4 regions of the Microbacterium aurantiacum genome follow, and region 1 is predicted to be linked to each of the others. Evidence: predicted binding sites of a transcription regulator. Region 1 holds the regulator's gene; each other region holds the start of a gene.
The links. The regulator HrcA, encoded in region 1, represses chaperone genes, less so after heat shock. The targets are predictions, from matches to a motif close to TTNGCACTCGNNNNNNNCGAGTGCNAA.

Region 1 (3,204 bases):
ACGCGCAGATCGCCGCGCTGAGAACCGCGCAACGGCGTGATGCCGCGTCCCTTGATGGTCAGGACGTCTCCCGCCTGCACGCCGGGACGGATCTCGAGATCGACCGGGCCGTCCAACGACGTGATGGTGGTGGTCGTCCCGAGGATCGCGTCGGGCATCGACACCTCGAGGGTGGCGAGCAGATCGTCCCCCTCGCGGCTGAACGCGTCGTGCGGGGCGACGGAGATCTCGATGTACAGGTCGCCGTTCGGGCCGCCGGCGGGCCCCACCTCTCCCGAGCCCGGAAGCTGGAGGCGGAGACCGGTCTCGACGCCGGCGGGGATGTCGAGGGAGACCGTTCGGCGGGAACGGACCCGTCCCTGTCCCTGGCAGGTGGCGCACGGGTACGGGATGGTCGTGCCGTATCCCTGGCAGACCGAGCAGGGCTGGCTCGTGACGACGTTCCCGAGCAGGCTGCGGACCTGGCGCTGGACGTGCCCCGATCCGTGGCAGATGTCGCATGTCACCGGTGCGGTGCCCGGCTGGCAGCACGAGCCCTCGCAGGTCTCGCACGCGACGGCGGTGTCGACCTCGATGTCGCGGTGCACGCCGAAGACGACGTCGCCGAGTTCGAGGGAGACCTTCACGAGGGCGTCCTGGCCGCGCTCCCGACGCGACCGCGGACGCCCCGCGCGGGTGCCGCCGCCGCCGAAGAAGGTCTCGAAGATGTCACCGAAGCCGCCGAACCCGGCACCGCCGAGTCCACCGCCGTCGCCGCCCATGTCGTACCGGGCACGCTGATCGGGGTCGCTCAGCACGTCGTACGCGTGGGTGACGAGCTTGAAGCGCTCGGCCGCGTCGTCTCCCGGATTGACATCCGGGTGCAACTGGCGGGCCAGGCGCCGGTACGCCTTCTTGATCTCATCCGGACTGGCGTCGCGCGCGACGCCGAGGACCTCGTAGTGGTCAGTCACGGTGGCCTTTCTGCCCGCGCGGAACGCGGGGTCGGGTGAGCGGCGTCAGCGGCCGCTCTCGTCTTCTTCGAGGATCCGCGTGAGGTATCGGGCCACGGCCCGCACCGCCGCGAGATTGGTCGGGTAATCCATCCGCATCGGACCGAGGAGACCGACGCGCGCACGGGTACGCGCACCGGTCACGTCGTAGTCGCTGGCCAGGACGGATGCCTCGCCGAGGCCGAACGGTTCGTTCTCGCGCCCGATGCTCGCGGCGAGGCCCTGATCGTCCGCGACCATCTCGCCCATCAGCCGGAGGATCGTCACCTGCTCTTCGATCGCTTCGAGGAGCGGGTAGATGCTGCCGCGGAAATCCGCTTCACTGCGGGCGAGGTTCGCGCTGCCGGCCATCACGAGGCGGTCCTGCCGGAAGTGTTCGAGCTCCTCGGCCACGGCCTTCGCGATGACGATCGTGGCCTTCTCCCGCGGGACCGTGGGTTCGTCCGGTGTGGCTATCCGCTCGGCGATGCGCTCGAGTCCCTCCCGCACGGGCCTGCCGACGAGGAGGGTTCCCAGCTCCGCCCGGATCCGGCCGAGATCGCTGTCGTCGAACTCGTCGCGCACGAAGGCGACGCGCTGCGACACCCGTCCGGTGTCGGTGACGACGATGACCAGCATCCGTCCGCCGCCGAGCTGCACGAGCTCCACATGGGTGACGCGTGCCCGGGCGAACGAGGGATACTGCACGATCGCGACCTGTCCCGTGAGGCTGGTCAGGGCGCGCACCGTGCGCGTGAGGACGTCGTCCAGGTCGCTCGACCCCTCCAGGAAGGAGGCGATGGCGCTGCGCTGCGCGGTGCTCAACGGGCGGAGCTCCGCCAGATGGTCGACGAAAACGCGGTAACCCTTGTCGGTGGGAACCCTGCCGGATGAGGTGTGCGGAGCCGCGATGAGCTCCTCGTCCTCGAGCTGGGCCATGTCGTTTCGGATCGTCGCGGCGGACACACCGAAGGCGTGCCGATCGACGATCGCCTTGCTGCCCACGGGCTCACGCGTGTCGACGTAGTCCTGAACGATGGCGCGCAGCACTTGGAGGCCCCGCTCGCTGACCATGCCACCTCCTCGGACGATCGTTGGCACTCACCGGAATCGAGTGCCAATTCTACTCGATGGCCCCGGGTCGGGTCGGGAGGCGCTCAGGAGGTCAGTGCGCGGGCCACCGTGTCGCCGAGGAGACGTCCGCGCAGCGTCAGCACCACCCGACCGTGGACCGCTGCCGCGCCGTCGACCAGTCCGTCGGCGATCAGAGCGGCGAGAGCACGTCGTCCGGACGCCGACAGACGCTCGACGGGAAGCCCCTCGCGGATGCGGGTGCGGAGGAGCACCTCCTCCCATCGGCGCGCTGTCGCGTCCGGCGTCTCGCGTCCCGCCGCCGGCGACTCCCCCGCGGCGAGGCGCGCGGCGTACGCCGCCGGGTGCCGCACATTCCAGAACCGGGTACCCGCGATGTGGCTGTGCGCGCCGGGGCCGTAGCCCCACCAGTCGGCACCCTCCCAGTACGCGAGATTGTGGCGTGAGCGGCTGTCGGGGGTGCGTGCCCAGTTCGACACCTCGTACCAGTCGTATCCGGCCTCACCGAGGAGTGCGTCGGCCAGCTCGTACATGTCCGCCTGCAGATCGTCGTCGGGCGGAACGACCTCGCCGCGGCGGATCTGTCGGGCGAGCTTCGTCCCGTCCTCGACGATGAGGGCGTACGCGGAGATGTGATCGGGCTCCAGTGCGAGGGCGGCGTCGAGCGAGCGCCGCCAATCCTCCAGCGCCTCGCCCGGCGCGCCGTAGATCACGTCGACGCTCACCTGCAGACCCGCCGCCCGCGCGGAGTTCACCGCGGAGCGGACGTTCTCGGGGCGGTGTGTGCGATCGAGGCTCGCCAGCACGTGCGGGACCGCCGACTGCATGCCGACGGACATCCGGGTCACTCCGGCCGCCGCCAGCGCCTCGGCGGTGCCGTCGACGACCGTGTCGGGATTGGCCTCCACGGTCACCTCGGCGTCAGGGGCGATACCGAACTCCTCGGCGACGCCGTGGAGCATCCGCCCGAGGTCGCCTGCGGGAAGAAGGGTCGGGGTTCCGCCCCCGAGGAACACCGTCGTCGCGGGGCGCAACGGACCGCGCGCGGCGAGCTGCGCAGCAGAGAGGGTGATCTCCCGCCGGACGGTCTCGGCGTACGCGTCCTGGGACGCGCCGTGCAGTTCCTGTGCGGTGTAGGTGT
Region 2 (3,204 bases), on a different contig from region 1:
CCGTCGTCGCTGTCGGTCTCGCTCGCGCGGGGGTTCCCCTCTGCATCCGTGATCGAGATCAGCCGAGGATTCAGCGGGGCGCCGAGATAGGAGTCCGGAACGATCCGCCGCATGCCGCGATTCTGGTCGTACTCGGGGAAGCGGGCCACGAAGGTCTCCGCCACGGTCAGGGCGCTCGCGCCGTCCTCACCGCGGCCGATGGAGTAGTCGACATCCATGCTGTCGAACGTGAAGTCGTCGACATCCGTCGACACCGTGCTCACCGGTTCGGCGGATGCCGCACCCGCACCGATCATCCCCGTCGTCGCGGTGAGGGCCGCGGCGATCGCGACCACCCCCGCCGCTCGAGCACCGAAAAGTGACCGAAGTCTGCGCGTCGCCATGCGGCCAGCCTACGGCGAGGCCCTCTCGGCCGTACCCTGGTCTGCATGACTGATCGCCGCCTCGCCATCGACGCCTGGGAAAGCCTCTTCCGGGCGCAGCACGAGGTGTTCCACGAGATCAGCAGCGACTTCGACGACGAGCTCGGCCAGGCCGAGTACGACGTGCTCCTCACCGTCACCCGTGGGCCGGAGATGACCGCGCGCCTCCGCGACGTGACAGCCAACATGCTCATCAGCCAGCCGAGCGTCTCGCGACTCGTCGACCGCATGGTCTCGCGCGGACTGCTGACGAAATGCGCCGATCCCGATGACCGACGCGGCTCGCTCGTCACCGCGACGGATGCCGGAGCCGCCGTCTTCCGACGCGTCGCCTCCGCGCACGGCAAGGCGATCGCGGAACGGATGTCCCCTCTCGACGACGCCGAGCTCGCCCAGCTGCGCGACCTCACGGCGAAGCTCCGTCGCCGGCCCGCGTCGGCCTGACGCCCCCGAACACCGAAGGAGCCCGCCCGCAGGGTGCGGACGGGCTCCTCTCACGGAGTCGGCGAAGCGATCACTGCTCGACGGGCTGCGGACCGTCAGCGCTCTCGTGCGCCTGGATGACGGGGCTCGTGCCGTCGGCCATCACCTCGATCTTCCGGGGCTTGGCCTTCTCGCTCACGGGGATCGTGACGCTCAGGACGCCGTTGCTGTAGTTCGCCGAGATGCGCTCGGTGTCGATGCCCTGGCCGAGGTTGAGCTGGCGCAGGAAGCTCGCCGCCTCGCGCTCGCGCGTGATCCACTTCACGCCGTCGCCGGAGGGCAGCGTGCGCTCGGCACGGATCGTGAGCAGCTGGCCGTCGACGTCGACGTCGACCGAACCGGGGTCGATGCCGGGGAGGTCGGCGGTCAGGACGTAGTGGTCGCCGTCGCGGTAGAGGTCCATCGGCATGCGGCGCGGGCCGCGGCGCGTGTCGAAGAGGCTCGTGGCGAGGCGGTCGAGGTCACGGAAGGGGTCGTACGTGGCCATGGTGTTCTCCTCTCGAATGGTCCAGAGTTGAGTCCACTCGACTCAACTACGATGAGATTAGCACTCTCGGGTGTCGAGTGCCAGATTTTCGCCCTCTCGCTCGCGTTCGCCCTCGGCGAACAGGGCTCCGCGCCGGCGCCCGTTCGAGTGGCAGTTCTCGCCGCCTCATACGCGCCGAGGCGACCATGGCTGCCACTCGAGGCGAGCGAAGGGACAACGGCGCCCCTCCTCCCCAGCGAGCGGCATCGATGCGGTGGGGGCGCACCGCACACAGACACGGGCGCACGGACCCGCGAGACCGGGGTACACGCGGAAGGGTGGGCCGATGCCCGTCGCACCACGCCCCCTGCCCGACGGCCTCGGTCCCGCCTTCTCGTGCGCCGAGGCGCAGGCCGCCGGTGTCACACCTCGGCGCCTTCGCGCGCGGGATCTCTCCGCACCCTTCCGCGGAGTACGAGCCGTGACGGATGCCGAGCCGCCGGCATCCGTCATCGATCCCCTCTGGCGGCAGCGCACGATCCGCGAGCGCACCCGCCGCCTCGCGGTTGCTTACGCCCAGATCATGCCCGCGCACGCGGTGTTCGCCGGGCGGACCGCAGCCGTCCTCCTCGGCGGACCCGTCGATCCGGGCGCCGACCTCGTGGTCGCGGTCCCCGACCCGGTGCGCGCGCCGCGTCGGCGCGGCATCCGCGGTGTGAAGGTCTCTCGCGACCTCGCTCGCATCGCGACGGTCGATGACCTGCCCGTGACAGACCCGCCCTCGACGTGGTCGATGCTCGGCGCCGAACTCGACGTCCGGGAGCTCGTCATCCTCGGCGATGCCTTCGTGCGCGTCCCACGCGACTCAGTCGGATCACAAATGCCGCACGCGCGCCTCGCGACGATCGACGACCTCCGCGCCTCCCTCACTGCCGGCCGCCGCATCGGCGCGCGAAAGCTCCGCACGGCGCTCGAACTCATCCGCGAGGGCAGCGCCTCACCGCTCGAGACCGACTACCGCCTCGATGCTGCTGCGGCGGGCCTTCCTGATGCCGATCTCGACGTCGAGGTTTGCGATCGTCAGGGACGCCTCGTCGGAATCAGCGAGTTCGTCTACCCCACCTACCGCACGATCGTCGAGATCGAGGGAGACCATCACCGCGTGGACCGCGCGCAGTGGGACCGCGACATCGAGAAGTACGCCGCATACTCGGCGCTCGGATGGGAGGTGGTCCGCCTCACCGCGCGGCACGTCCGCCACCGGCGCACCGCGGTTGCGATCGTCGACGATGTGCTCCGACGCCGAGGGTGGGATGGCACGCGCCCGCGATGACGTACGTTCAAGTGGCAGTTCTCGCCGCCTCGCGAACGGGGAGGGGGCGACGACTGCCACATGAACGCGCACGCCGAACTCCGGCGCCCGCGCGTCAGCACTCGATGACGTTGACGGCGAGACCGCCCTCGCTCGTCTCCTTGTACTTCGTCGACATGTCGATACCGGTCTGACGCATGGTCTCCACGACCGCGTCCAGCGAGACGTAGTGACTCCCGTCGCCGCGGAGCGCCAGCCGCGCGGCGGTCACCGCCGTCGAGGCCGCGATGGCGTTCCGCTCGATGCACGGGATCTGCACCAGCCCGCCGACCGGATCGCACGTGAGCCCGAGGTGGTGCTCCATGGCGATCTCGGCCGCATTCTCGATCTGGCGGTTCGTCCCGCCCATGACCGCCGTCAGCCCGCCTGCCGCCATCGCGCACGCCGACCCGACCTCGGCCTGGCACCCGCCCTCGGCGCCCGAGATGGACGCGTTCGCCTTGAAGAGCGATCCGAGCGCC
Region 3 (3,204 bases), on a different contig from region 1:
CGATGGTCGTCTACGGGATGGTCACGAGCGTCGTCAACGCCCTGCCGGGGAAGCGGGTCCGCTTCCTTCCGACCGCGCTCGTGCTCGGCGTGATCTCGGTGATCGGGGCGACCTTCTTCGGGCTCCTCGACCAGTTCACGACCTTCCTCGTGACGATCAGCGCGCTGTTCGCGCCGGTGTTCGCGATCATGATCGTCGACTACTACGTGATCCGGCGCGGCCGCTACGGCGCCGACATCCTCTCCGCCCGCGGCGGGTCGTTCTGGTACACCGGCGGCGTGAACGTCTGGGCCGTGCTGTCGTGGGTCGTCGGCGCGACCTCGGCCTACGTCTGGGCGTACGTGTGGCCGCTGCCCTTCGGCGCGACCGTGCCCGCGTTCATCCTCACCTTCGTCGTCTATCTGCTCGTCTCCCTCCCCCGCCGGTCGGCTGAGCCGTTCGGGCCGGCCGTCCATCTCGCGGATGCCGTCGAGGCGGCGTCGGAATCGGAGCCGGAGCCGGGCCCGCGACGGGCGGCGAAGCGTGCGTGACCTGTCGCACCCGGTCCGTGCGGGGATGACGGTCTACCCGGGCGACCCCGCGGTGTCGTCGGAGGAGGCACTGACGCTGTCGCGCGACGGGGTCGCGGTGACGTCGTGGCACCTGGGGTCGCACGCGGGGACGCACGTGGACGCGCCCGCGCACACCGTCGCCGGTGGCCGCACGATGGCGGAGGTGGCGCTGGACGAACTCGTCGGCGACGCGGTCGTCCTGCGGGCGCCCGGACTCCGTGCGGGGCAGCGCTACGGGCTGGCGGAGCTGGAGGCCGCGGGGCCGCTGCCCGCCGACGTCCCGCCGATCGTGATCATCGACACCGGCTGGGCAGCCCACTTCGCCGAGGACGCCGCGGTGCGGCATCCGTTCCTGGATCCGGATGCCGCGCGGGAGCTGCGTGCGCGCGGCATGCGCGTGCTCGCCGTCGACACCCTGAGCCCCGACCCGACGGAGCCGGCGACGGAGACGTTCCCGGTGCACGAGGTCGTGCTGGGCGCGGACGGGCTGATCGTGGAGAACGTCTGCGGCCTGGAGGGGCTGCCCGCACGCCTGCGCGTCGGATTCTTCCCCCTGCGGATCGACGGCGACGGCGCGCCCGTCCGCGCGGTCGCCTTCCTCCCCTGACGCGATTCTTCTTCGGTTCACTTGTCGCCTCTTGCGGGTCGCTGGCGCGAACACCCGCAAGAGGCGACAAGTGAACCGGGGGGGTAGACGAACGAGAGAGGGCCGGATGCCGAAGCATCCGACCCTCTCTGCGAGAAACGCGAAGAACGCGGTTCAGCGGACGACGACCGCCAGGACGTCGCGCGCCGACAGGACGAGGAACTCGTCCGCACCGAACTTGACCTCGGTGCCGCCGTACTTGCTGTAGATCACGCGGTCGCCGACGGCGACGTCGAGCGGGACGCGGTTGCCGTTGTCGTCGATGCGACCGGGGCCCACCGCGACGACCTCGCCCTCCTGGGGCTTCTCCTTCGCGGTGTCGGGAATGACCAGACCGCTGGACGTGGTCTGCTCGGCCTCGACCTGCTTGATGACGATGCGGTCCTCGAGCGGCTTGATGGAAACCGACACGGGTCTACCTCTGCTTTCCTGTGAGACTCAAGACTCGTTAGCAACCTCACGGTGAGAGTGCTAACGCAAGTGTAGGCAAACCGCTGGCACTCATGCAACGTGAGTGCCAACTTCATGACGCCGGGTATCAGGCGCGGCCACCGAGCCTCCTCCCTTTGCGAGAGGCCTCCCTCTCCCATGTCGATCGGTGACGAAAGAATCCGATCGGGCCTCGCGCGGACGGGGCAGGCGTGGTAGACAGTTCCCGGGGGAGGCCGACGCCGAATCGTCATGGGGGACGAAATGCCGAGGCCCTACATATTGGCTGTCGACGCGGGCACAAGCCGCACCGCAGCCGCAATATCGCACACAACAGAAGATGAGGGGAAACCGCAGGTACACATCCTGCCTCTGGGGAGGCATGCTGATGCGGCACCGAGTTCGATCTACGTCTCCGCCGGGGACGTGCTCTTCGGCGATGCCGCAGAACGCAGAGGACTCGTGCAGCCGGAACGTCTCGTCCGCGAGGTCAAGCGCCGCGTGGGCGACGAGGTTCCGGTCAACGTCGGCGGGCGCACCTTCGCGCCCGAAGACCTGCTCGCCCTCCTCGTCGACTGGGTCTCGACGGTGGCGACGGAGCGCTTCGGGCGCCTGCCGTCGTCGGTCGTCGTGACCGTCCCGGTCGCCTGGGGCACATACCGCACCGACCTCATCCGCGCCGCCCTCGTGCGCGCCGGCATCGGCCAGGTCGAGATCATCGCCGAGCCGGTCGCGGCAGCGCGCCACTATGAGGCGACCAATCCGCTGGCGCCCGGGTCGACGCTCGCCGTCTACGACTTCGGCGGCGGCACCTTCGACGCCGTCCTGCTCCGCAAGACCGCATCCGGTTCGTTGACGATCATCGGCTCGCCGACCGGCATCGAAGACCTCGGCGGCGCCGACTTCGACGATGCGGTCCTCCGCCACGTCCTGTCCGCCGCGCGGCTGGACGTCACAACCCTCCTCGGCGACGCCGACGCACGGGTCGCCCTCGCGGGGCTCCGGCGCGAATGCGTCGAGGCCAAGGAAGCGCTCTCCTTCGACTCCGAGGCCACGGTCCCCGTGCTCCTCGGCGGCACTTCGACCGCCGTCCGCCTGACGCGCGACGAGTTCGAGGCGATGATCGAGAACGACATCGAGCGCACCATCGAGGTGCTCGGCGATGCGATGGAAGCCGCCGCGGTGGAGGCATCCGATCTCGACGCGATCCTCCTCACCGGCGGGTCCTCCCGGATCCCCCGCGTGGCGCAGCTGCTCTCGGAGCGGTTCGACCGGCCGATCGCCGTCGACACCGACCCGAAGGCGGTCATCGCCCTCGGCGCCGCCCTGGAGGCCGCCGACGCGGCGATCGTCTCCGCAGCGGATGCCGCGGCCGAGACCGAAGCCTCCGAGGCAGCGGCCGCCGCCGCCGCGGAGGACGAGGCACCGCCGGCTCGCCCGCGCCGCCCGTGGCTCCGCCGCGTGCCCGCGGCCGCCTACGTCTCGGGCGGAGCGGTCGCCCTCGCGGCCGTGGTCGCCGTCAGCGGCGCCGCGGCGGTCTACGCCCCGGAGGTCTTCGGCGGCAACGCGCAGCTCGCG
Region 4 (3,204 bases), on a different contig from region 1:
CTTGAGCGGGGCCTCGATGGCCACGCGGACGATGTTCGCACCGGTCGCCTCATCACCGGTCAGCTCGAGGCTGTCCAGCGCCTTCTTGCCCGACTGGATGAGCGCGACGCCACCACCGGGGACGATGCCCTCCTCGACGGCCGCCTTCGCGTTGCGGACGGCGTCCTCGATGCGGTGCTTGCGCTCCTTGAGCTCGACCTCGGTCGCCGCACCCGCCTTGATGACGGCAACGCCACCGGCGAGCTTCGCGAGACGCTCCTGGAGCTTCTCGCGGTCGTAGTCGCTGTCGGTGTTGTCGATCTCACGACGGATCTGGGTGACACGTCCCTCGATCTGGCCGGCGTCGCCGGAGCCCTCGATGATGGTCGTCTCGTCCTTGGTGATGATGACCTTGCGGGCACGACCGAGGAGGTCCAGCGTCGCGTTCTCGAGCTTGAGGCCCACCTCTTCGGTGATGACCTGGCCGCCGGTGAGGATCGCGATGTCCTGCAGCTGCGCCTTGCGACGGTCGCCGAAGCCGGGGGCCTTGACGGCGGCCGACTTGAAGATGCCGCGGATCTTGTTGAGCACCAGGGTCGCCAGCGCCTCGCCCTCGACGTCCTCGGCGATGATCAGGAGCTCCTTGCCGTCCTGGATCACCTTGTCGACGATGGGCAGAAGGTCCTTGATGTTCGAGATCTTCTGGTTCGCGATCAGGATGTAGGGGTCCTCGAAGACCGCTTCCTGACGCTCGGGATCGGTGACGAAGTAGGGGTTCAGGTAGCCCTTGTCGAAGCGCATGCCCTCGGTGAGCTCGAGCTCGGTGCCGAAGGTGTTGGACTCCTCGACGGTGACCACACCCTCCTTGCCGACCTTGTCGATCGCCTCGGCGATGAGCTGGCCGATCTCGGGGTCAGCGGCGGAGATCGACGCGGTCGCGGCGATCTGCTCCTTCGACTCGACCTCCTTGGCGCCGTTGAGCAGCTCGGCGGTGATGGCCTGGACGGCCTTCTCGATGCCGCGCTTGAGGCTGATGGGGTCGGCGCCGGCCGCGACGTTGCGCAGACCCTCGCGCACGAGCGCCTGAGCGAGGACGGTCGCGGTGGTGGTTCCGTCACCGGCGACGTCGTCGGTCTTCTTGGCGACCTCCTTGACGAGCTCCGCGCCGATCTTCTCGAACGGGTCGTCCAGCTCGATCTCCTTGGCGATCGAGACGCCGTCGTTCGTGATCGTGGGGGCGCCCCACTTCTTCTCGAGAACGACGTTGCGGCCGCGGGGGCCCAGGGTGACCTTGACCGCGTCGGCCAGGATGTTCAGGCCGCGCTCGAGGCCACGACGGGCCTCCTCATCGAAAGCGATGATCTTTGCCATGTGGGTTTCGTCCTCCCAGGACGGTGGCTTACGGATTTAGCACTCAACGAAGCGGAGTGCTAAATCATTCTGGCACTCGACCCCCACGAGTGCAAGCCACCGGCCCGAGCAGCGGGCGCGGTCAGGCGACGACGCGTACCGACTCCGCCTGCGGGCCCTTCTGGCCGGAACCGACCGTGAACTCGACGGTCTGCCCCTCCTCCAAGACCCGGAAGCCGGTCATGTCGATGTTGGAGTAGTGGACGAAGACGTCCTGTCCGTCCGTGACCGTGATGAAGCCGAAGCCCTTCTCGGCGTTGAACCATTTGACGGTGCCCTGGGTCATGCTGATCTCTCCTGCTGCTGGTGGGACAGCGTCATCGTATGCATGCCGAGGGGCGCGAAACGGGGCCGGAGGGCACTTGTTGACACGGCGGAACCGAAGTGTTTACCGGGCTGAAACACCGGGCGCGCTCAGGGGGCGTCGGGAGCCGGTTCCCCGCCACCGGTGCGATCCACGCCCAGGACGATCGTGAGCTGCGAACGCTCCGGATCCGCCGACGGATACGCGTCGCTCTGCTCGGTGCGCGCGCCGCCGATGACGTCCGCGAGACCCGCCGCCGCGGCCTCGTCCTCCGGCGCCACGTAGTAGACGGTGGTCTCGGGGAAGTCGGTCGACCCGGCCTCGCTCGCGAGCACGTCGTCCGCCGCCCATCCGGCCGCGACGACGGCATCCTTCGTCTGCGTCGCCAGGCCCGCGGCATCCGTCGCGTTGAGGATCAGCACCTGGTAGGCCGTGTCGACGACGGGCTCCACCGCGGGGGTGGTCGCCGTCGGCACCGGTTCCGCCTCGGCGGGGAACAGCTCGATGCGACCGGAGAGCAGGAGGCTTCCGAAGATGCCGAGGACGATCAGGATGATCGTCGCGACCGCCGACCAGAGCAGAACGGCGCCGGCGCGCATGCGCGGGTTCTCAGCGCGGTGCGCGCCGACGCGCCCAGCGGAGGGGACGTCGTCGAAGCGATCCTTCGGGTATCGGTTCTTCGGCACCAGACGATGCTACCGGCCCGGGTCCGTGAGGCCCGAAGCGCCGGTTCAGCCGAGGCGGACCCGCGCCGCGCGATCGCGCAGCCGCTCCTCGCGGAGGCGACGCAAGCGCTTGACGAGCATCGGGTCGTAGGCCTGCGCCTCCGCCGTGTCGATGAGGCGACCGAGGAGCTGGTAGTACCGCGCCGGCGTCAGGGCGAGCTCCGCGCGGATCGCCTCCTCCTTGGCGCCGCCGTGCCGCTGCCACTGCGACTCGAAATCGAGCAGGGCGCGGTCGGTGTCGGTGAGGGGCACCCCCTCACGCTAACCCCGGGGCGCTCCGGAACCGCGGTGCCACACCACGCGTGCGCCGAGCGGATCGACCGTCGCGAGCGGTTCCGCGTCGAGGGCGAGGACGAATCCATCCGCCTCGGCCGACACCGGCCCTCGCCACGCGCCGTGGAGCTCGCGCGGATCGATCGTGATCCAGCGCAGCGGCCGCCCGGCGATCTCGCCGCGCGAGAGGGTCTCGACGATGCGCTCCCGTCCGGCGCGCGGCACGTGCGGGAGGACGCCCGGAGTGGTCACCACGAGCGTCAGCTCCTCGGGCACCAGGGATACCGCGCGGGCGAGGACCGCCGGATCCGACGCGTCGCCGCGCAGCAGGGTCGGAGGGTCGTCGCGGGCGATGTCCAGCGCCGCACGGATGCGGGCGGCCCGGCCCTCCTCCCCCGGCCACACGAGCGTCTCGAGGAAGCGGCGATCCTCCGGGTCGGCCGCATCGCGCGGGGCGAGGTCGATGCCTCCGCGCCAGCCGACGCGCGGCATCCGGAGCCTGGGGTCTCCTGC

Region 2: the regulator HrcA is predicted to act here: its motif matches at 1,450-1,476, upstream of KZC50_RS07250 (Hsp20/alpha crystallin family protein).
Region 3: the regulator HrcA is predicted to act here: its motif matches at 1,692-1,718, upstream of groES (co-chaperone GroES).
Region 4: the regulator HrcA is predicted to act here: its motif matches at 1,387-1,413, upstream of groL (chaperonin GroEL).

What each region holds. Positions count from the first base shown of each region.
Region 1 is NZ_JAHWXH010000002.1:404,527-407,730, forward strand. Features, by position in the region: gene dnaJ (molecular chaperone DnaJ) at 1-953, opposite strand, end outside; gene hrcA (heat-inducible transcriptional repressor HrcA) at 999-2,045, opposite strand; gene hemW (radical SAM family heme chaperone HemW) at 2,129-3,204, opposite strand, start outside.
Region 2 is NZ_JAHWXH010000001.1:1,566,235-1,569,438, reverse strand. Features, by position in the region: gene KZC50_RS07260 (DUF2207 domain-containing protein) at 1-383, opposite strand, end outside; gene KZC50_RS07255 (MarR family winged helix-turn-helix transcriptional regulator) at 429-866, shown strand; gene KZC50_RS07250 (Hsp20/alpha crystallin family protein) at 937-1,392, opposite strand; gene KZC50_RS07245 (hypothetical protein) at 1,718-2,704, shown strand; gene KZC50_RS07240 (L-serine ammonia-lyase, iron-sulfur-dependent, subunit alpha) at 2,799-3,204, opposite strand, start outside.
Region 3 is NZ_JAHWXH010000001.1:194,835-198,038, forward strand. Features, by position in the region: gene KZC50_RS00870 (purine-cytosine permease family protein) at 1-530, shown strand, start outside; gene KZC50_RS00875 (cyclase family protein) at 523-1,158, shown strand; gene groES (co-chaperone GroES) at 1,312-1,608, opposite strand; gene KZC50_RS00885 (Hsp70 family protein) at 2,089-3,204, shown strand, end outside.
Region 4 is NZ_JAHWXH010000001.1:1,994,955-1,998,158, reverse strand. Features, by position in the region: gene groL (chaperonin GroEL) at 1-1,350, opposite strand, end outside; gene KZC50_RS09410 (cold-shock protein) at 1,472-1,675, opposite strand; gene KZC50_RS09405 (LytR C-terminal domain-containing protein) at 1,804-2,379, opposite strand; gene KZC50_RS09400 (DUF3263 domain-containing protein) at 2,425-2,670, opposite strand; gene KZC50_RS09395 (DUF2332 domain-containing protein) at 2,680-3,204, opposite strand, start outside.